Regions from separate parts of the Priestia sp. FSL W8-0001 genome, predicted to be linked through region 2. Evidence: riboswitches for the same ligand, from Rfam matches in the RefSeq annotation. Region 2 holds a riboswitch; each other region holds the start of a gene.
The links. Region 2 has a riboswitch for cobalamin ahead of MKZ18_RS02345 (hypothetical protein). Riboswitches for the same ligand answer to the same signal wherever they lie in the genome.
Positions count from the first base shown of each region.

Region 1: linked by a shared signal. The riboswitch ahead of MKZ18_RS12120 (cobyric acid synthase) and the one ahead of MKZ18_RS02345 (hypothetical protein) in region 2 are both predicted to bind cobalamin.
Region 3: linked by a shared signal. The riboswitch ahead of MKZ18_RS18875 (ribonucleoside-diphosphate reductase subunit alpha) and the one ahead of MKZ18_RS02345 (hypothetical protein) in region 2 are both predicted to bind cobalamin.

Region 1 is NZ_JBBPAL010000001.1:2,280,566-2,288,448, forward strand. It holds gene MKZ18_RS12110 (ABC transporter ATP-binding protein) at 1-175, opposite strand, end outside; gene MKZ18_RS12115 (FecCD family ABC transporter permease) at 172-1,221, opposite strand; gene MKZ18_RS12120 (cobyric acid synthase) at 1,321-2,811, opposite strand; cobalamin riboswitch at 2,919-3,103, opposite strand; gene panF (sodium/pantothenate symporter) at 3,102-4,562, opposite strand; gene MKZ18_RS12130 (YhdT family protein) at 4,559-4,837, opposite strand; gene MKZ18_RS12135 (YdcF family protein) at 5,031-5,597, shown strand; gene MKZ18_RS12140 (winged helix-turn-helix transcriptional regulator) at 5,774-6,097, shown strand; gene metE (5-methyltetrahydropteroyltriglutamate--homocysteine S-methyltransferase) at 6,145-7,883, opposite strand, start outside.
Region 2 is NZ_JBBPAL010000001.1:443,993-451,875, forward strand. It holds gene MKZ18_RS02330 (DEAD/DEAH box helicase) at 1-581, shown strand, start outside; gene MKZ18_RS02335 ((deoxy)nucleoside triphosphate pyrophosphohydrolase) at 601-996, opposite strand; gene MKZ18_RS02340 (DUF3923 family protein) at 1,079-1,300, opposite strand; cobalamin riboswitch at 1,553-1,751, shown strand; gene MKZ18_RS02345 (hypothetical protein) at 1,916-2,149, shown strand; gene mmgD (citrate synthase) at 2,139-3,248, shown strand; gene MKZ18_RS02355 (bifunctional 2-methylcitrate dehydratase/aconitate hydratase) at 3,344-4,780, shown strand; gene prpB (methylisocitrate lyase) at 4,797-5,711, shown strand; gene lepB (signal peptidase I) at 5,754-5,993, shown strand; gene MKZ18_RS02370 (LytR/AlgR family response regulator transcription factor) at 6,069-6,830, opposite strand; gene MKZ18_RS02375 (sensor histidine kinase) at 6,844-7,883, opposite strand, start outside.
Region 3 is NZ_JBBPAL010000001.1:3,584,913-3,592,795, reverse strand. It holds gene menC (o-succinylbenzoate synthase) at 1-4, shown strand, start outside; gene MKZ18_RS18880 (IS1182 family transposase) at 141-1,499, opposite strand; cobalamin riboswitch at 2,000-2,185, shown strand; gene MKZ18_RS18875 (ribonucleoside-diphosphate reductase subunit alpha) at 2,368-4,563, shown strand; gene MKZ18_RS18870 (ribonucleotide-diphosphate reductase subunit beta) at 4,581-5,627, shown strand; gene MKZ18_RS18865 (hypothetical protein) at 5,661-5,864, opposite strand; gene MKZ18_RS18860 (DUF1540 domain-containing protein) at 5,965-6,123, opposite strand; gene MKZ18_RS18855 (DUF2325 domain-containing protein) at 6,336-6,617, shown strand; gene MKZ18_RS18850 (hypothetical protein) at 6,659-7,426, shown strand; gene MKZ18_RS18845 (cytochrome d ubiquinol oxidase subunit II) at 7,578-7,883, opposite strand, start outside.

The sequences.
Region 1 (7,883 bases), 1.8 Mb from region 2:
TTTCTCCTGCTGTTAGCGGTAGCACGCCCATCATCAAGCGAATGAGCGTGGTCTTTCCGCTCCCGTTTGGTCCAAGAAGCGTGCAAAATGAGCCTTTTTCCACGGTGAAAGCTACGCTTTTTACAGTAGGCTTATGCTTTTTATACCCACCAGTTACGTTACAAACCTCAATCATTCAATCCCTCTTTTCCTAATCCTTTCTTTAATAAGCAACAGCGTAAAAATAGGTGAGCCGATGAGCGCAGTTACCACACCAATTGGAAGCTCCTGTGGGTTTAGAATGGTTCGTGCTACAAGGTCTGCCAACACAAGATAGCTTCCTCCAATCAGAATAGAAAGAGGAAGCACATGCTTGTGGTTTGCACCTACCACCAACCTTACTAAGTGAGGAATGACAAGTCCAACAAAGCCGATTGCTCCAGAGACAGATACGGATGCACCTGTCAAAATAGCTGCCGATACCAAAATGATACGCTTTCTGCTTTTTACGTTAATTCCCATAAACTGTGCAGACTGATCGCCAAACGCAAAGCCATTTAGCTCGCGGGTATTCGCAAGTAAGCCGACCGTACCGATGATGAAAAACGGGAGTAAAAGCTGAACATGTCCCCAACCTCTCATTGACACACTTCCCATCAGCCAATACAAAATTTCACGCACTCCTTGCTCTGATGATAATGCAACCATAAGAGAAATCATAGCGCTCATGAACGATGACAAAATAATACCTGCTAAAATAATAGTTTCGTTAGCTAATGTCCCGCTCGCTAACTTTGTAATACCAAATACGAGTAAAAGCGTTAAAAAGCCAGATACAATCCCAATAATCGGTAGCGTATAGGTATGCATCCCAAATAGCTGCCAGTTAAAAAAGATAGCAAGCACCGTGCCAAGAGTGGCTCCAGAAGACACCCCGATGGTATACGGGTCCGCTAATGAGTTTCGAAGCAAGCCTTGAAAAGCTGCCCCCGCAATGGCAAGAGCTGCTCCAACTAAAAAGGCAACGACTACGCGTGGAAATCGAATTTCCCAAATAATGAGCTCCATGTTACTGGGGCCATGATATAAAGATAATCCAGACATGTTTTGAACAATAATTTTAATAACGTCTGTAACGGTTAAAGACACGGTACCTACAAAAACACCAGTAATAACTGTAGTTAAAACAAGGATTATACTAAAGACATAAAATAAGACAATTTTGTTTGCGATTTTTTTCATCTTGCATCAACTCCCTCTATCGGAAACCGAGGGCCGGGATTTTAACCTTTTTGTAAAGAATCTTTTACAGATAGCACGCCCCAACCGTTTGATAGTGAATTACTTTTTATATTCACTCATGATTTCATAAATTTGTTTCATATCAATTGCTTTTCGTACATGTGCAGCTAGCTTTTGAAAAGACTCTTCCTTTCGCGCCCTACTATTAAACGTTTTCTTAATCGGCACTAATCCTTTTTGCTGTCGAATATCGTTTAAATATGCACGTCGAAAGCCATCATTATGAAAAACATCATGTATGTATGTACCAATGACGCGACCAAAAACTGCTCCTTCTTTTATACCATTTAGCTCAGCAAAATGTACAGTTGGCTTGGTAGACGTTGTTTCGCCCATATGAATTTCGTAACCTTCAATTTGATAGGACTCATCGTGTAAAATAGCCCTTCCCGTTACCCGTTCTGTTCGCTTCTTTGTTTTCATTACAGTTTCAATAGGTAAAAGACCTAGCCCTTTAACAGATTTTTGGGTTGATTCCACTTCATTTGGGTCACTTATCACTTCACCTAAAATTTGATACCCACCGCAGATTCCAGCAATATCCACCTTATTCTTCTTTGTCAAAATAGCTTCTGCTAAGCCCGTTTCATACAAGTACTTTGCGTCTTCTAACGTATTCTTGCTCCCAGGTAAAATGATTAAATCAGGCGTTCCAAGCTGAGAAGGTTTTGTCACAAGCCTTACGTGGCAATCATCTTCAAAACGAATAGGATCTAGATCTGTAAAGTTCGACATGCGAGGATAAGAAATAACGGCAACATCAAGTTCTTTAGCTGGATTTGGAAGAGTAGGGTACGTAGTTAAAGCAAGTGAATCTTCTGCATCAATCTCCACATCATCCAGATAAGGAACGACGCCTAGAACAGGAAGTCCCGTATACTCTTCAAACCAATCAAGCCCTGGTTGCAACAGCGACAAGTCACCTCGAAATTTATTAATAATCACACCTACCACTTTTGACTTATGCTCTTTTGGAAGCAGCTGAATTGTTCCTACTAAGCTAGCAAAAACGCCTCCCTTATCGATATCTCCTACTAAAATAACGGGAGACTGTGCAATATCAGCTACTCGCATATTCACAAGTTCACGGTCGTTTAAGTTAATTTCAGCAGGACTCCCTGCTCCTTCAATGACAATATGCTCGTACTCAGAAGCAAGCTCTTCATACGCTTTGGTGATAATCTCACGTCCGGTTTCAAAGAAATCTTTCCTATACTCGTACGCATACATATTTTGCAAAGGAACACCATGAACGACGACCTGCGCCTCATACTCTCTTGTCGGTTTGATTAAAACCGGATTCATATTGGTCGTTGCTTCCACTCCAGCAGCTTCAGCTTGAATTCCTTGAGCACGTCCAATCTCTTTTCCATCCTTTGTAATATAAGAGTTAAGTGCCATATTTTGTGATTTAAACGGCGCTGTTTTGAAACCATCTTCTGCAAAAATTCGGCAAAAAGCAGTTGTAAGTAAACTTTTTCCAGCGTCCGAGTGCGTTCCTTGAATCATAAGAGGAATTGCTTTTTTCATCTGTATCACGCCTTTCATAGCAAAAAGCCTTGGCTAAAAACCAAGGCTTCATGACAACATCTTTATTCTTTTGATGTGCACGTCACCTATTTTCCCCGCCGAAAAATAAGAGTTAATGTTTAAAAGCAGGTCTCCTGGCTTGTGCTTCACTTTACTTCTGCACCTTCCTAGCTCATTGCTAGCGGTTTGTTGCAGGTTCATCCACACTTACAGTAGCGGGGGCTGCATCGGATTTCCACCGATTTCCCTATTATCCTTAAACGCATAAGGCACTTTTAAAACATAATCGTTTATAAATATTTTTTACGAAGCTGTTCTTGTAGGTTCTTTGTTTTTGATTGTGTCATTATACTTGCAGTTACAAAAACCAATAAAGACAGAACAACGGGAAGCACAACCGTATGCATGCCAAATGGGTTAGGAGCGTATGTGTGAATTAAAATATACACTAAAAGCCCCGTCACCATTCCCGAAATTGCTCCATATTTATTTCCTTTTGTCCAATATAATCCTAACACAATTGGCCAAATAAATACTGCTTCAAGTCCACCAAATGAAAATAAGTTAAACCAAATGAGTAAATCAGGTGGGTTAATAGCAAACAAAAATACTAAAATTCCAATAATCATTGTTGTTAAGAAGCTCCATCTTTTCACCTGCTGCTCTTTTGCTTTCGGATTAACGTAGTTTAAATACAAATCTTTTACAATAGCAGAGCTAATGATTAATAAAATAGAGTCTACCGTCGACATAATGGCTGCCATCGGCGCAGCAAGTACAACTCCTGCTAACCAAGGTGGTAATACTTCAAGAGTTAACGTCGGCATCACAGTGTCTCCCACTTCAATTCCTGGAATTACAGCACGAGCAAACACACCAATAAGATGCATCCCTAACATAATCACACCAACTACTACCGTACCGATAAGCATGGCTTGATGCATCGCTTTCGAGTTTTTATAAGACATCGCTCGAACGGCCACCTGTGGCAGTCCCACAACTCCTACTCCAACTAAAATCCAAAATGATGACACATAAAGCGGTGTTAATGAACGATCTGCTCCGTACGGGGTCACAAGATTTGGATTTTCATTCACTAAGTCTTTCATGATTGCTTCGACACCGCCGCCAGCATAAATAGTAGCGATTAGTAAAATAATCGTCCCTACAAGCATTACAATTCCCTGCAGGGCATCGGTTAGTACGACAGCACGAAACCCACCAATTGATACATAAACAAGTACGGTGACTGCAAAGATGACAAGCGCACTTTTGTATGAAATGCCTACAAAACCTTCAATTAATCTAGCTCCTCCAACCCACTGAGCAGCTAAAGAAGCAAATAGAAAAAGGACAATGCTTACAGCAGAAACAATCACAACAATATTGCTTTCATATCGCTTTTTCAAAAAATCAACAAGCGTAACGGCATTCATCTTTCGCGAAACAATGGCGAATTTTTTGCCAAGAGTTGTGAGAACAAAGTAACCTGTTACAACTTGAATCACGGACAATAGTACCCAAGCAAGTCCGGTTTGATATGCTGTACCAGGACCACCAATAAAGCTGCTCGCACTTCCGTACGTCGCGACCATCGTCATGGCAAGAACAAACCCTCCAAGCTCTCTGCTTCCTAGAAAATAATCATTAATAAATGAACTTGCCGTGCTTGTTTTTTTAGCGGTAATAAAGCCAATCGCAAAAATTAATAGAACAAACACAACAAGAGGAACAACAACAGCCCAGTTCATTCGCTCTCACCTCTTTCTTCATCTTCTAAAGGAAGATCTGAAAAGAAAAAGCGAACAATAATCCAGACCAGTAAAATAATGAGCGGGATTCCAAGTACGCAGCTATAAAAAAACCAGGCCGGAAACCCCAATATGTATGTATACTCTGATACGGGCTTTGAACCAAGTCCGTACGCAAAACCAAACCACCATGCAAAGTGGAAAAGAGCCAGGCCGATACCGATTAAAGCTTCTTTATGTGCGATTCGATAACGCCAATCGGCTTTTTTCTTCATGTTCGTTCTCTCCTTCTTTGAAATGTTGCAGAAGATGTGCATTATGATTATAACGTTCCAAAACATATGAAGCTATCCCTTTTGCTAAATTCATGACATTTTTTCCTATTTACCGCTTAAATATTAAATAAATACTACTTTTTATACCAATTACTGCATTATACTAAATAGGAATAAACGATGGGAGTAGCTTATGAAAAGAAAATTTATCTACGTACTTACTTCTTTACTAATTGGATACGTGTTGTTTGCGTCATATCATATTTATTCTGCAGCTAGTTCACCTCCTCCAAAAAACGCAGACTACATTATGATTCTTGGAGCTAAGGTAAATGGAAAAGAGCTATCTTTAAGTTTACGAGAGCGCATGATTACTGCGCTGCATTATTTAGAAGATAATCCTTCAACTATTGCTATTGTCTCAGGTGGACAAGGTGATGATGAAGACATCTCTGAAGCGGAAGCAATGTCTACTTTTTTAGTAGATCACGGCGTTGACTCTGCTCGCATTATACAAGAAAATCAATCTACTTCCACTTATGAAAACTTTCTCTATACCAAAAAGCTTATTGATATCAATGACAAACATATTGTACTCGTCAGCAACCAGTTTCATTTATACCGCGCATCACTGATTGCCAAAAGACAAGGATATAACGTATACCCATTAGGTGCAGAAACACCAAACGTCGTGAAGCTTCAATCATATGGTCGTGAGTATGCGGCAATTATTAAAACTTGGCTATTTGATCGTGAATAAGCCATTTCGTTTTTTAGATAGATAAGTAATTGGTTATTAACTAGTTTCTCTCAACAGCTTTACTTCAATACTCCTTTCGCTTACTTTATGTAAGGTTCTTCTCTTTGGTCGTGAAGTTTTAAGAAGTGTAGCACCTAATGCTTTGTGCTATAATATGTGTTATAGGAGTGAAACAAATGAATCAATCAACCTTATGTCCACGCTTTGAAAAAGCAATGACGATTTTAAGTCAGCGCTGGACCGGGCTCATTATTTATAAGCTTCTGTCTGGACCCCAGCGTTTTTGTGCCATCGAATCATCCATTTCAGTAAGCGGCCGCGTACTATCAGAACGCTTGAAAGACCTTGAACAACAAGGGATTGTCAAGCGTGAGGTCTTTCCAGAAACGCCTGTACGCATCGAGTATTCCTTGACGGAAAAAGGAAAAGCGCTTGAACCTATTATGATAGAAATTGAAAAATGGTCGCAGCAATGGTTGGAACAAGATAATTTGTCATAACGTAAACAAAGAACCCCCGTATAAAAGGGGGTTTTCTTTGTTTCATTTTATTGTGCGACTGCTGCTAACTTTTCACGATACTTCTTCGTAACGTTTACCATTTGAGTTAAAGCATCGATTACCTGCTTTTCATTTCGTGTTTTCAAACCGCAGTCTGGATTAACCCAAAATTGTGCTGGGTTTAACACGCGAAGAGCACGGTCAAGATTATTTGTCATTTCTTCAAAGCTTGGAATACGAGGGCTATGAATGTCGTAAATGCCAAGCCCGATTTCTTTATCGTATGAATACTGCTCGAATGAAGAAATAATATTGCCATGACTTCTGGATGCTTCAATTGAAATGACATCTGCGTCTAGTGCAGAGATTGTGTCAATCATGTCATCAAATTTCGAATAGCACATATGCGTATGAATTTGCGTTGTATCTTCTACACCCGTTGTTGCTAGACGGAACGCTTCAACAGTAGCATTTAAATACGCGGCTTGCTTTTCAGCTCGAATTGGCAATCCTTCTCGCAGCGCAGGTTCATCTACTTGTATCATGTGAACACCGGCTTCTTCAAGCGCTTTAACTTCTTTTCGAATGGCTAATGCAATTTGATTCATGCTTTCATACTTCGAGATGTCTGTACGTGGGAATGACCAGTTTAAGATGGTAATTGGCCCCGTCAGCATTCCTTTTACGACTTTTTCGGTTAAACTTTGAGCATAGACAATTTCTTTAACCGTCATCGGCTCGACTAAATAGACATCTCCGTATACAACAGGTGGTCTTACGCAGCGTGAACCATATGATTGAACCCAACCGTTTTTCGTTGTTAACATTCCGCCTAAGCGCTCACCAAAAAATTCAACCATATCCGTACGTTCAAACTCACCGTGAACCAGCACATCAATACCAATTTCTTCTTGAATCTCAATCCAGCGCTTTGTTTCTTCTTTTATAAACGCTTCATACTGTTCGTTCGTTAACTGACCTTGCTTCCATTTTAAGCGCTTCGAACGAACCTCTGCTGTTTGTGGCAAGCTTCCAATTGTTGTAGTTGGTAAAAGCGGTAAATCAAACTTTTCTTTTTGCAAACGCTGGCGCTCAGCCACAGAAGCACGAGATAAGGCTTGATCATCAATCTGTTCTAGCTCTGCTCTCGTTTTCGCGTGAACGCGGTTTGCAACCTTCGAAAATGCCTCAATCTCTTGCTGATGTGCTTTTACTGCTTCGCTATCCCCTTTTAAAAGGTCCTTTAAAAGTTCTAGCTCAGTCAGCTTTTCTTCAGCAAAACTTAAGCCTGCTCGAATATCAGCTGGTAGCTCTTGTTCAGTTTCTACCGTTACAGGGACATGAAGCAGTGTACTAGATGGCTGAACAATTACCTCTTCTTTACCCACTAATTTTTGCAATTCACTTACAAGTGCAGCTTTTTCAATTAAGTTACTTTTCCACACGTTACGACCATCAATAACGCCTGCAAAAAGCTTTTTCCCTTTTGGAAAACCGTGTGCTTTTATCGCTTCACTATTTTTTCTCTCATCATGTACAAAATCCAACCCAAAAGCATTCACAGGAAGGTTCACAACAGATTGGTAATTATCTAATGCTTCAAAATACGTTTGGATGATAAGTTTAGCACCAGGTACTTCCTCTGAAATACGCTGATAAAATGCCTCAACATCCTTCCAGTACCCTTCTGCTTTATTCGTTACAAAAATTGGTTCATCAATTTGAATCCACTCTGCTCCCGCTTCATGTAACTCCTTAATCACTTGAATATAAAGCGGAGTTAATT
Region 2 (7,883 bases):
CGGTGAAAACGGAGCGCTTTGCGAATGTTTTACATAACGACCAGTTTAAGCCGTTTATTAAAGATGCGATTGATTACGGCATTTTCCGCTACGAGAAAGAGTTCGGTAAACGAGATTACGGCGTACCGCACTTAAAGCTGTATGAGCAGTACACAATGATGGACCCAGCGCTACTATCTAACTACCGGAAAACGCACAGCTCGTTTCGTGGTTCTGGCTTATTGACAAATGATAAAGAGTTTTTCTTATTTATTGATCTTCATAAGGAAGAAGATATTAAAGAAAGCATTAACTATCAGGATAAGTTCATCGATAAGCGCACGTTCCACTGGCAAACGCCAAACAGTACGACCCAAAAGTCTGAGCGAGGAAAGAATATTATTTTTAACAAAGACAGAGGTATTCACCTGCATCTATTTGTACGAAAATATCGTGAGATGGATGGTAAGACTGAACCGTTTATTTATATCGGTAAAGGAAATACGGTTGAGTACCACGGGGAAAAGCCGATTACGGTAATCTTAGAATTAGAAAATGAAATTCCAGCGTTTCTGTATACGGAGTTTACGGAAAGAGTATAGCCTTCTCATCGCGAGAAGGCTATTTCTTTTCTACTAATAGTTCAACCGCCGGAACGTCCGCCGGTGCCCAGACAAGTGAATCTAGATTTTCTTTGTTTAACCAAACAAGCTTGGCATGCTCAGTGGGCTGCGGTGTACCTTCAACAATTTCAGCTTTAATCGCAATGAGCTCAATAATAAACGTATCGTATTCATGGGTGTGTTCGTTATGTAGCTCCGTTGCTTTGATTTTACAGTGAAGCTCTTCTTCGATTTCTCTCACAATCGCAGAGTAAATATCTTCGCCTTCTTCTACTTTCCCACCAGGAAATTCCCACATGTTCGGTAGAGACATGTCGTTTGAACGGAGGGCACAGAGGACTTCGTTTTGATCATTTTCAATAACGGCGGCAACGACCTTTATTTTTTTCTTCACGGTTCATTCTCCTTACAGCTGTTTTGTTTCATCATAACATAGGAGAGTGGGAGATTATAAGATCGGAATTGAGAGGTGGGTTTCATTTACTCGTTCTTACATTAATAACAAGCCATACACTTTGAATCACAAGCGGAATGACAAAGGCAAGCACTAACACAATAAAGGATAATAGTTTAATTTCAGGGGTTTGAATGGCACCCGCTCCGTCCACTTTTCGCGTCCATACCATAATAGTGCCTAAAACAAATAGCATGGCCCAAAAACAGTTCGTAATCCACCAGGAAATCCATCGTTTTTTCATGAAATCGCTCCTTTCATCTTTGGCATAAAGCAAATTTACTTTTAAGTTTTTCCTTTATTATACAGGAATTGTTATCCAATAATTAACAAAAAACAGTTTTTCTATATTTTATTTATGATTTTGCTAGAGAGGTTATAAATGGATTTATAAGATAAGTGCTTTGAAAAATGAAGTGTTGTACAGTGTTAGCTAAGTGAAATGAAAATAAAAATTGTAAAAATTTATAAAATTTGATATGTTTAAAGTGAAAATAATATCGATGTAGAAACAGGTGTAGGTGAAAGGTGTCTTTCATCTGCTTAAAAGGGAAGTTCGGTTGGAATCCGACGCTGTCCCGCAACTGTATTTGGGAGCGATTCGAAAAAGCCACTGTTTTCATGGAAATGAAGATGGGAAGGTTCGAAGAGCGATGATCATAAGCCAGGAGACCTGCCTGTTTTAGCATGCATCAATACCTACGCGGATAGGGGGTGTTAAGTGCGAAGTGACAAACATGTTTTAAAAATGATTTAAAAACATGTTTATTTGAGTATTGTCTCGCGGCTTAACAACTTCTTTGGGAAGTTGTTTTTTTATTGCTTTTTTAGCGGGTACGCGTGATGGAGGTGAGCAGCTGTGGACGGATCAGTTGAGTATTTTGTGAATTACTTCAAAGCGAGCATTATGAATAACGTAGTGGCAGAGAACCCTTGTACACTTTCAGACTATTATCAGGAGTTAAGAGATTTTGTGGTAGACAAGAGGGGGGATGCTGAAAAGAAGGCTCTTTTTTTACACAATATTGAAAAGGCTTACAAAACAGTAGGTGAAGAGATATTTGGAATGGAGGAAAAGAGAGATGGAGACTGAAGCGAGGTTTTTTCCGGGACTTGAAGGCGTTGTGGCTGCTGAAACAAAGATTTCATTTCTTGATACCCAACAGGGGAAAATTATTATTCAAGGGTATGACCTGATTGAGCTATCAAAATCAAAGAGCTACCTCGATATGATCTACCTTTTACTAGAAGAAAGGCTGCCGAATATTAACGAGAAGGAACTAGTTGAAGAAATGTTAAAAGGGGAGTACGAGATTCCAGATGAACTGTTGGATGTCTTCTGCTTACTCCCTAATGGCACGCATCCAATGGATGGCTTGCGAACAGGAATTTCATTTCTTTCAGGCTTTGATAAAGGGCTTGATAATCGTTCTCTATCGGCAAATAAAAGCCGTGCTTACAAGCTGTTAGGCAAAGTGCCTGCGATTGTGGCGAACAGCTACCGTTTAATCGAAAAGAAAGAGCCGATTCGTCCGCTTAAAGAGTTATCGTATAGCGCAAATTTCTTTTACATGATTACGGGGAAGAAGCCATCATCTCTGGAAGAGCAAATCTTTGATCGTTCACTTGTTTTATATAGTGAGCATGAGATGCCAAACTCCACGTTTACAGCGAGAGTCATTTCTTCTACTCAGTCTGATTTATACGGTGCATTGACAGGAGCGGTTGCTTCTTTAAAAGGAAACCTGCATGGAGGAGCTAACGAAGCGGTAATGGAACTGCTTTTAGAAGCTGGTACTGTAGATAAATTTGAAGAGCTGCTGATCGCTAAGCTTTATAAAAAAGAGCGTATCATGGGATTTGGCCATCGCGTGTATATGAACAAAATTGATCCGCGGGCTTTAATGATGAAAGAGTCGCTCAAACAGCTATGCGCCCTGCAAGGAGATAATCGTCTTTATCGCATGTGCGAAGCGGGCGAAGAGCTTATGAAGCGTGAAAAAGGTCTTTATCCGAACTTGGATTACTACGCAGCACCTGTCTATTGGATGCTTGGTATTCCTATTTCACTTTATACACCGATCTTTTTCAGTGCTAGAACGGTAGGGTTGTGTGCGCATGTTATTGAGCAACATGAACATAATCGACTTTTTAGACCGCGCGTACATTATGTAGGCGAGCGCCGCTTTTAACAATTTGGGGTTGTTCACGGCCACTCACCGAATGGATATTTTGGCGAATACCCATTTCTATCATAAATAAATTTGAGGAGAAAGGAAAGATGCACATGTTGAAAACGAATGAGCAAGTCAAAACGGATGTTTTATTAGAGGAAATCGCAGATTACGTTCTTCATAAAGAGATTAAGAGTTTAGAAGCGTTCCAAACCGCTCGTTATGTCCTGCTTGATACGATTGGATGCGGGATGCTGGCGCTTAGTTATCCAGAGTGCACAAAGCTCCTCGGCCCCATTGTTCCAGGAACAGTTGTACCAAATGGCAGTCGGGTGCCGGGAACGTCATTTGAGTTAGATCCAATTCGAGCTGCGTTCAACATTGGTTGCATCATCCGCTGGCTGGATTACAACGATACGTGGCTAGCGGCAGAATGGGGACATCCTTCTGATAATCTTGGAGGTATTTTAGCGACAGCTGACTACATTAGCCGCGTACGCGTAGCAGAAGGGAAAGAGCCGCTGGCCGTTCGTGATGTGCTTGAAATGATGATTAAAGCGCACGAAATTCAAGGCGTGCTGGCGTTAGAGAACAGCTTAAACCGAGTTGGATTAGATCACGTGATGTTTGTGAAGATTGCCACGACTGCAGTTGTTACCAAAATGCTTGGAGGAACGCGTGAAGAAATTATTAACGCTTTGTCCAATGCGTGGATTGATACGGTAAGCTTACGTACCTACAGACATGCGCCGAATACCGGTTCTAGAAAGTCTTGGGCTGCCGGCGATGCGACAAGCAGAGGCGTACAGCTTGCTATGATGGCAGTAAAAGGAGAAATGGGCTATCCCACTGCGTTGTCTGCACCTAATTGGGGGTTCCAGGACGTATTATTTAACAAAAAACAGGTAACGCTTGGTCGTCCGCTTGATTCCTATGTTATGGAGCATGTGCTATTTAAAGTGTCTTATCCAGCGGAGTTTCATGCTCAAACGGCCGCGGAGTGTGCGGTTAAACTGCATCGAGAAGTCGTGAATCGATTAGACGATATTGCTTCGATTACAATTACAACGCATGAGTCTGCGATTCGCATTATTGATAAAGAGGGGCCACTTCATAATCCGGCCGATCGAGATCATTGTTTGCAGTATATTACGGCGATTGGTCTCCTTAAAGGAACAATTGTTGCCGATCATTATGAAAACGAAGTCGCATCTGATTCTCGAATTGACGAGCTGCGCAGCAAGATGAAGGTTGTTGAAAATAAGCAGTATAGCGAAGACTACCTGGATCCGAAAAAGAGATCGATTGCAAATGCCGTGCAGATTCATTTTAAAGATGGTACACAAACAGAGGAAGTAGAGTGTGAATATCCGTTAGGGCACCGTTTTAGAAGAGATGAAGCCATTCCAAAGGTTAAAGAAAAATTCTCAACTAATATCAAAACGCGTTTTCCTCTCAAACAGCAAAAGCAAATTGAAGCAGTTTGTTATAACCAAGAGGAGCTTGAAAGCATGAGCGTAAACGAGTTTGTTCAATTGTTTTTGATCTAAATAAGGAGGGTCTTACATGACGTGGATTGTCAATCAGCCGTTATCTCAACAGGAGCTAGCTGCTAAATTTCAACGGCTTATGGATGCGCAAGAAATCCTTCAACTTCCAGGTGCACATGATGCTATGGCCGCACTGGTGGCTAAGCAAGCTGGCTTTTCAGCACTTTACCTATCAGGTGCTGCTTATACGGCAAGTCGGGGACTACCAGATTTAGGAATTGTAACATCTACAGAGCTAGCCGATCGGGCGAAAGACGTGATACGAGCTACAAACTTACCTGTGCTGGTTGATATTGATACTGGTTTTGGTGGCGTGTTAAACGCTGCTCGTACTGCTAGAGAAATGGTTGAAGCCAGCGTAGCAGCCGTTCAGATTGAAGATCAGCAGCTTCCAAAAAAATGCGGTCATCTCAATGGAAAACAGCTTGTAACAATAGAAGAAATGGCACAAAAGATCAGAGTAATTAAAGAAGTCGCTCCTTCTTTAGTTGTTGTGGCTCGGACGGATGCTCGCAGTAGCGAAGGCCTGGAGGAAGCTGTCAAACGAGCAGCTGCATATGTAGAAGCAGGAGCAGATGCTATTTTCCCTGAAGCGCTCGGCTCTGAAGAAGAGTTTCGGACATTCAAAAGTCAAATTCAAGCGCCTCTTTTAGCTAACATGACGGAGTTTGGAAAAACACCGTACTATACAGCAACAGAATTTAGCAATATGGGCTTTCAGATGGTCATTTATCCCGTCTCTTCGCTTCGCGTAGCAGCAAAAGCGTACGAAAGGATATTTGATTTAATCAAGGCGACAGGTACCCAAAAAGAAGCAATAAGAGATATGCAGACAAGAAGTGAGCTATACGACCTCATTTCGTACTATGATTTTGAGCATTTGGACAAGAACTTGGCTCAAACCATTCTTATGGAAAAGCATAAGTCATAGGTACATGAAGGTAGTAAGTTCTTACAGATATCAGGGTCTGTAATTAAGAAAGGTTTGTTGGGACAACCTCTTACAGAAGATTTTAAGCTTGAAGATTATACGGGTGAAACAGTTGTACCAAAAGGTCAGCTGTTTGTCATGGGTGATAACCGTCGCAACAGCCTAGACAGCAGGTCCCCGATGCTTGGCACCGTTCCATACAATCAAGTGGTTGGAAAAGCAGAGCTTGCATACTGGCCTTTAGAGAAGCTGGAGGTTATCGGTTCTGATCTGAAAGAGTAGATAACAATTGTTTAACTAATGAAAAGATCCCTCATAAAGAGGGGTCTTTTCATTTCTCTAAGGTATGCAGCTTGCTTATAAGTGCGAATTGATAGCATTTCGCAATTCACTATATTTATTTTTGCTAACTCGAATTTCAGCATTCACATTTTCAAGCTCGATTAAATAGGAGCGCATATATTCATCAGGCTTAATTTCAGCTACTTTTGATAAAGGAATTAAGAATGATTGGTGCGGTCTGAAAAAATGATGTTTGCTTAGCATTTTTTCTAGCTCGTTCAGTGTATTGCTGCATTCAATTTCTTTGTTATCCTTTACGCTAATAATACATTTTCGGCCTCGTTTTTCAACGAAATTAATTTCATTGATTGTAATAAAGTGAATGGAGCTTTTGTCTCTTACCGTAATTTTCTTTGTCGCTTGTTCTTGTGTGTGATCAAAATTAAGTTCTTGAGAAACGGTTCTGTTTGAGCGCTGGTTACGAAACTGAACCAACGCTTTTTCAAGTCGTAAGGGGCTTACAGGCTTTAATAAAAAGTCGATAGGATATAATTCATACCCATGTAGAGCATAGTCAGAGTGACCCGTTACAAAAATCAATAAAATATCAGGAAATTGCTGTTTAATGGTCTCGGCCAACTTTAAACCATTGATGTGAGGCATGTCTATATCTAAGAAAACCAAATCAATCGCTGATGTTTGTAGAAATGCTAGTGCGTCTCTGGGATCTGAATAACTATAAATGTTTTCAATAAATGGATATTGCGTTAATAAATTTTTTAACATATCCGTGCAATGGACCTGATCATCTACGGTTAAAACATCATATTTATCCATCCGTCTCTCTCCTTTAAATCGCTTTGTTCTTTTTCATGGCTGGAAGCCTAGCAATAAAAGCCGTAGTGTTACTAGTTGTTTCTAAGTAAATCATGCCTTCATACTTCTCGATAATCCGCTTAGTAGCAATTAAACCAATACCTTCATGATTATTTGATTTAGTTGTAAACTGATTATTAAATAGTTTTGAAGCAATGTGAGAGTCTATTTCTCCACTATTTGTTACTGTAAATATGTATTCGTTGGATAAATGCTCAAGCTCAATTAAGACTTCAATCCAGCTATCTTGTGTTTTATCGTGCGTTAGAGCATCCATCGCATTTGAAATTAAATTCCCTAGTACGCGATTAATATCGGTTACTTTGCAAGGAATGTGGGCTAAATTATCTTTTGCAATTACGGACATCTGAATATTTTTGGTATATGCTTGCTGTTTTAAAGTTAACAGTAAAGCCGAAACGGCTGGATGATGAATAGGAATGACTTCATTTATTTTTCTCACATCTTCAATGACTTCCTCTATATATTCTTCAGTATCCTGAAACTTTTGCTGGGCGATTAATCCGTATAGTGTATGAAGGTGATGAATAAAATCATGCCGCTGAGATTTGATAACTTGAAAGTACCGCTTAATTTCCACTTCATGCTGTTTTTCTAACAGTTTCTCTAATCGTTCAGATTCATGCTTGAGCACAATTTGTGAAAAGAATAGTAGATAAATGATAGATACAACTGTAATGAATAAAATGGATGAATTTGTTTGTTGTAAATAAAATAAATTATACGAAATCGTAAATGCTACAACAATGATAAGTACCATAGTAACGCAAGTTAAGATGATATATTTAGGCCCATATTTCTTATAAAAGAAATCATCTTGATCTTTGTAAATAATAGTTAGCGGAATGAAAGATAGTTTGTATTTAATAAATAGAAAGCTAATGAAATTAATTAATAGAATATGAGGTAACGCAATGAACATTTTCTTAAAGGAATAAGCTTCCAAAAAGCTTATGACATCAAAGATATTGCCTAAAAAAAGGAGCGCTATCA
Region 3 (7,883 bases), 3.1 Mb from region 2:
ATAATGTAAATCCACTTTAAAAGTGGATTTCAGTTTGTCGACAAAAGGGATTCGGAATGGTCTCATTCCGAACCCCTTTTTAGCTTTTTATGGGATTTGAAGCTATTTAATAAAAAGACAGACCTCTTCGAGTTCATCATTTAGGCCATTTTTGGACCTTGCCACGTCCAGTTGGCCATCTTCTTCAGGTTCATGGCAGCGAAAGTAAGCATCGCCTGCATCGACAATTTTTTAAGTCCCCTTAACGTTGTCCAACGCATGCCATGCTTTTCTTTTCCATCTGCGAATACACGCTCAATGGTTTCTTTACGTTTGGCATAAATCTCTTTCACCTCTGCGTGATAGCGAAGATGGTCTGCCTCTTCTACGTATTCCTGCCAAATATGACGCGTCACCACTTTCTGGTGGTCTTTACTCTCCGTACATCTGGCTAAAAATGGGCATGTCGCACAAATCTGTTTTGGCGATTTGTACTCCCGATATCCTTCTTTATTCGTTGTCGAGTAGGCCAAGATCTCACCTGCCGGGCAAAGATAACAGTCAAAGTATTCGTCATACACATAGTCATGTTTTCGGAAAAAACCTTTTTTCGTACGTGGTCGTGTGTATGGCAAGGCAGGGGTCATCCCCTGTTCCAATAAGTAACGGGTAATCGCAGGAGTTTTGTACGCGGCATCTGCGGCGACCGCTTCAGGCTTTCCGACTCTCTCGATGACCTTTCCGACCAATGGCTCTAAAATCTGACTATCATGTGTGTTGCCAGGTGTGACCATGGTGCCAAGCACAAAACCGTTACGATCCGCGGCTGCGTGAAAAGAATAGGCGAACTGCTTCGTCCGTTCATCCTTCACATAGTAACCACTCTCTGGATCGGTGGTGCTTTCTTTGATTTCTTTCTTCTCTTCCTTCTCAAACTTGTCCGGAGGAAATGGTTTTTTTCCGTGATCTTCCCGGTCCTGGTTAATCTCTTCTTGAAGGCGTTCCTGATACGCGCGTGTCTCTTTGCGAACGACTTTCTTTTCAAATTTGCGTTTGTTCGCACTCGCTTTAACATGGGTCGAATCCACGAAAACGTGCTCGGCACTGATTAGCTTTTTCTCGGCAGCTTCCTTTAAGATGCGATAGAAAATCTGTTCAAACAGATCGGTATCTTTAAAACGGCGTTCATAGTTTTTTCCGAACGTAGAGAAATGAGGCACTTTATCGTGGAAACCATACCCAAGGAACCAGCGATAGGCCATATTGGTTTCCACTTGTTCAATCGTTTGGCGCATGGACCGGATTCCAAACGTGTATTGAAGGAAGGTCAATTTAATTAAGATGACAGGATCAATACTGGGACGACCGATTTCTGAATACATGTCCTTCACCAAGTCATAGATGAACGAAAAATCAAGTGCTGCCTCTATTTTACGAACCAAGTGGCTGGCCGGTACCAATTGATTTAACGTAATCATTTCTAATTGATCTCGTTGAATGGGATTATGTTTCGAAAGCATGTCAATCACCTCAAGTTATGTAGTACTTCCATTGTAAAATAAAAAAGACTGTAGGCAAACTGGATTTCTTCCAGTTTGTCTACAGTCTGAAATCCACTTTAAAAGTGGATTTTTTATTGTGAGTTCGGTTTTTAAAAAAATTTTCTTTTTATTTATATAGCAGCTGTCTAGTCATGTGAAAAAAAGTTTGATTAAATTTCATAAATCAAATAGTACAACCAATCCGAGAAAACATGTTATGATGGAATAGTTTGATGAAAAATAAGACTGTTTGTAGTGGCTAGTTGCTAATACCTAACAAAACTTTTAAAAATTTCTTTTTTTACATATGTTTAGGAAACCTTACTTAACAAAGGCGTAAATCAGTATGTTAAGTAAGGGTGGGGTAAATGTGCGGGAATTTATTTTGAAAAAGATATTGTAGTTCTGTAAGTTGTCCCTTATAATGTGTTTATAACACAACATCTTGTTTTTGATTAAAACTTCATATACTATATTTTGTGTTTTCCAGTAGAAAAGGTGTCTGAAAAAAGACTTAAAAGGGAATTTGGTGTAAATCCAAAACTGTCCCCGCAACTGTGAATGCTGATGAAATAAGGAATAGCCACTGTGAGTAACGATCATGGGAAGGCCTTAGAGTAAAGCGAAGCATAAGTCAGGAGACCTGCCTTTTTTATGACGTTTTATCTTCTTCGGGAGGTGAGAGGATAGAGCGAGGATTGAGAAAAGACATTTTGTCTTCTTTTATCTTCGTTCTATTCGCTCACTGCGTCAGGTGAGCGATTTTTTTATGCTGGAGAAAAAGGAGGAACTTATTTTTATGATTAATACAACAGATTTAAATAAACTTGAAAAAGTAAATTATGATATGAAACTACTTGGTGAAAAATTTCCACAACTTGATTTTTCATGGTATGAGGAAAAGGTAGTAGAAACAGTTGCTGCGAAAGAGAATATGACGGACGAAAAAATAGCAAATGTTTTTATTTTAGCAGCACTTGAGCGAATTTCAATGGATGAGCCAGATTGGACATATGTAGCAGCTCATATCTATTTACAAGAGCTATATCGCAAAGCTGCCGCCAATAGAAAATACGATCAAGCTGAAAGGTACGGCTCATTTTATAAGCTTATTACAGAGCTTACAGATATGGGGATTTATAGTACACAGCTTTTGGATACATACTCTGTGGAAGAGATTAATGAGCTAGGCTTAGCCATTGATTATACAAAAGATAGCCTATTTACGTATATTGGCCTGTTGACATTAGCTGATCGCTATTTAGCAACATCACATGATAAGCGTGTATACGAGCTACCGCAGGAACGCTTTTTAATTATTGCTATGACACTCATGGCAAATGAAAAGAAAGAAGAGCGTTTAGCGCTGGTAAAAGAGTCATATTGGGCACTTTCAAACCTTTACATGACAGTGGCAACGCCGACATTAGCGAACGCAGGAAAAAGCTATGGACAGCTATCAAGCTGCTTTATTGATACGGTTGATGATAGTTTACGAGGTATCTATGATAGCAATACGGACTTAGCTACGCTAAGTAAAAACGGTGGTGGAATTGGCGTATATCTAGGTCATATCCGTAGCCGAGGTAGCGATATAAAAGGGTTTAAGGGCGTATCATCAGGAACAATTCCTTGGATGAAACAGCTTAATAACACAGCAGTTAGTGTTGATCAACTGGGTCAACGTCAAGGGGCAATTGCTGTATATCTAGACGTATGGCATAAGGATATTTTTTCTTTCTTAGATGCACGTTTAAACAATGGAGACGAGCGTCAGCGTACGCATGACTTATTTACTGGCGTTTGCTTGCCGGATTTATTCATGGAAGCTGTTGAAAAACGTGAAGACTGGTACTTGTTTGATCCTCATGAAGTTCGTACGGTAATGGGTTACTCGCTAGAAGATTTCTATGATGAAGAGGAAGGCAGCGGCTCCTTTAGAAATCGTTATCGTGAATGTATTGAAAATGAATCCCTATCAAGAGAAAAAGTGCCTGCGATTGAAATTTTTAAACGAATTATGATTTCACAATTAGAAACAGGAACACCATATATGTTCTACCGTGATACAGTGAACCGTGCTAACCAAAACCGTCATGAGGGCATGATTTATTGCAGTAACTTATGTACAGAAATTACGCAAAATCAAAGCATGACAACAGTGGTTGAAGAAATCACAGAAGATGGAAAAATCGTCATTACAAAGCAACCAGGTGACTTTGTCGTTTGCAATCTATCGTCTATCAACTTAGCACGTGCAGTAACGGAAGATGTACTTGAACGCCTTGTGCCCATTCAAGTTCGTATGCTAGATAACGTAATTGAACTGAATAACCTTCCAGTTCTACAGGCAAAACTAACAAACCAACGCTATCGTGCTATCGGTTTAGGTACGTTTGGCTGGAACCATTTATTAGCTCTACAAAAGATCGCTTGGGAAACAGAAGAAGCTGTTCAGTATTGCGATGAGTTATATGAAAAAATTGCTTACCTAACGATTCAATCAAGCATGGAGCTTGCAGAAGAAAAAGGAGCATACCCTCTATTTGAAGGGTCCGATTGGGAAACAGGAGCTTATTTTGCAGCACGCGGTTACGAAAGTAATCAGTGGAATGAGCTACAGGCGCTTGTGAAAGAAAAGGGAATTCGAAACGGATATTTAATGGCCGTTGCGCCGAATTCATCTACTTCCATCATTGCTGGGTCTACGGCTAGTATTGATCCGATTTTCCGTAAGTTCTATTCAGAAGAGAAGAAAAACTATAAAATTCCAGTTACTGCTCCAGATTTGTCACCGGAAACGAATTGGTATTATAAGTCTGTTTATTTAATCGACCAACATTGGAGCATTAAGCAAAATGCAAAGCGTCAGCGTCATATTGACCAATCTATATCGTTTAACATTTATGTTCAAAATGATATTCGTGCAAAAGATTTACTAGATTTACACATGACTGCATGGAAAGAAAAGCTAAAAACAACGTATTATGTTCGCTCTACGTCTAGCGAAGTAATTGATGAGTGTGAAAGCTGCCATAGCTAAGAAAGGAGTCGATTTTGTTGACGAACAGTCTAAAGAAACGTGAGATTATGAATGAAAATGCCCCGAACCGCTCAACGGGAATTATTAATGGTGAAACCTCAAATATTTTAAACTGGGATGATGTACGATTTTCTTGGGCGTTTCCAAAGTATAAGCGCATGCTAGCTAATTTCTGGACACCGTTTGAAATTAATATGGGACAGGACATCAAACAGTTTCCACAGCTTACAGCGGATGAACAGGAGAGCTTTTTAAAGATTATTGGTTTGTTGGCTTTATTGGACAGCATCCAGTCAGATTATGCGAGCAAAGTTGCTGATTATGTTACGGATTCTTCAATCAATGCGCTGATGATTATTTTAGCTCAGCAGGAAGTTGTTCATAATCACTCTTATTCATATGTATTATCAAGCTTAGTGCCAAAAGCTAAGCAAGATGAAGTATTTGAATATTGGCGTACGGATGAAAAGCTTCGTGCACGCAATGACTTTGTGACAAATGGTTATAAAGCATTCGCTGAAGAGGCAACAGTTGAAAACTTTTTAAAGTCCATTGTATATGATGTTATTTTAGAAGGTCTGTTCTTCTATAGTGGGTTTGCGTTTTTCTACAACTTAGCACGCAATCAAAAAATGGTTGCCACATCCACGATGATTAACTATATTAATCGTGATGAGCAGCTTCATGTGGGGTTATTTGAAAAAATCTTTAAAGAAGTGCTAAATGAAAATCCAGAACAGCGTACGGCTGAGCTTGAAGAGTTTGTTACTTCAACATTCCGACAAGCTGCCCAGCTTGAAATTGAATGGGCTGAGTCAGTCATTGGTGAGAAGTTTGATGGAATTACGATGAAAGATATTCGTCAATACATCGAATATATGGCAAATAAACGCTGTAATCAAATGGGATTTGGGCGCGTAGCGTTTCCTGATGCACCAATTGAAAATCCGCTGCGTTGGATTGTTGCGTATCAAGAGGTTGACCTTGGTAAGACAGACTTCTTTGAGCAAAAGTCAAGACAATATACAAAAGCATCAGATGTAAATGGATTTGATGATTTGTAAAATAAAGAAGCTGACTAAATGGCTACAACAGTTTTAGTCAGCTACCTGTGTTGAAATAAGGCCTAGTTCAATAGCACGAGTAGTGATAAGTAGGTCAATTTCAGGTGGAATGGTTTCTAATGTTCCACATTCATACTGCCATAAATGAGCAAATGATTGCACATAAATGGGGAACGTTTGTTTATTGGCTTTAACAGCTTCTGCTTTGAAAAAATGAACAAGTTGATTGGTATTCATATATTACCTTCACTTTCGTTGATATGAAAAAGGACAACCCGCGTGGTTGTCCTTTTTTATTAATTAGGAATAGAACAAAGTTTGTTTTAGGATAACCGATTTAAAGATCTTCAGGTTTAAATGTTTTACAATCTGTTTCGCGGCTATTAGAAGCCTTTTTACCAGCATGGCTGACTACGTAAATTTCGTCTGCTCCACAACGGTTGCCTTGCTTCCAATAATGACAGTTATTCACTTCACAAAGAACGTTTTGTGACATATATTCCCCTCCTTTATACGCGTGATATATGTAGTATGGTCAATTTTCATTATTGTTATAATCGAGAGATTAGAAAATTAATTGAGAATTTTTATCAATTAATAATTGACAAAGAGAATCATTCTCAATTATTCTATGTATATAGCAAACAAGATTAAATCATCGTTAAGATTTTAAATAAACTTAATTTTATCGTATAGGAGGAGAAATACATGTCATCAGTTATGGTTGTTGGAGGAGATCGTTTAAAGCATATTACAGATCGGTTAGCAGGTGAGGGGTTTAACGAAGTTATTCATCTTGATGGAAGAAAAAGTAATATGGTGAAGCGAGAAATTCCGGATCATATTGGTTTTGTACTTGTGATTACAGATTTTATTAACCACAACATGGCAAAGGTCATTAAAGAAAAAGCGAAAAAGCAGCAAAAGCCAATTTATTTTGTTAAGCATTCATGGAGCGCAATTCGCAAAGTAATTGAACAAGTATCATAAAGGATAAAGCAACAGGTGATTTTATAAAGCGTGGTGACAGGATGCAATTAAAAGTTCAAATCAAAACCTTGGCTAGTCATCATATTGAAGAGTTTATTCAATGCCCTTATAAATTTTATCAGAGGCAGCTTAAAGCTCGTAAACACCAACTGGTTGATTGGCGAAGTCTCGTCAGCGTAACCATTCATAAGGTTGTCAAAGAATATTATGCAAAAGCGCCATATGAAAGATCTGCATATTTTATTTTACAATTAATTGAAAGGTATTGGTCCAAGCTCTCACCGGAACTTTTCCAATCGAAAATTCATTACTATGAAGTCCTAGCATCGGTGAGTGATCATTTGTTAACGTTTCTTATGAGTGAATTGCAAGATGATACGCCACTATTTGTTTATGAAAAATATGGAGTATACGTTCCTGAATTAGAAACAAATATTTCACTGTTAATTGATGCAGCATATTGGTCGGATTCTTCTTATGAAGTAACAAAGTTTCTAATTGATGATCAATCAGAAGTAAAAGAAATGCTGACAGCCTTTATGATGGTTTTTACCAAGCATGCATTCAATAGAATGCCAAAAGCTATTCATTTCTATTCACTTCTAACAGGGAAGAGAGAGACTGTTGAAATTGTATCTGAAAATTATTTAGAGTCAGTTAATAAACTGAAAATGATGAAAGATGTACTAGAAGAGCCAAAGTTTTTTCAAAAGACAAGTTCATTACAAGAGTGCAAAAATTGTCCACTTCGATTTGAGTGCATCACAGATTCAACTATTCAAGCTGAGAAACTAACAATGTTTATGTGAAAAAGGTGGCACCTTAATGACAGAAGGCTTAAAAGTAGAGCTTGCTCCATATGGAGAAGATGTAGAAAAGTGTAAAGCGTATGCACTTAATATTGCAGCAAACATAATAAAAGAAGTAAAGAACAGATAAATCGTTCTTTACTTCTTTAGTTTAATACGGCTTCTTTCCAATATACTTTCGGTTGTCTTTCATAAACAAGCGCCAAAAATAGTAGAATCCAGGGAATAAAATAGCAAATCCTACAATGTACGTGATGAATAATGAGCGAAAAGCATCAGGATGGGTAAATCCTGTTTCGATGGTTACATTCGGATAAATAACATATGGTAAATGACCTTTTCCATATACATAGCTCGCTAAAAAATACTGAAGAACAATCGCAACAACTGCTAGTCTAGGCATTCCTTTTCCTTTTGATGATGGAAGTAAAAGAGCTCCGCCTGCTACTAGGAATAA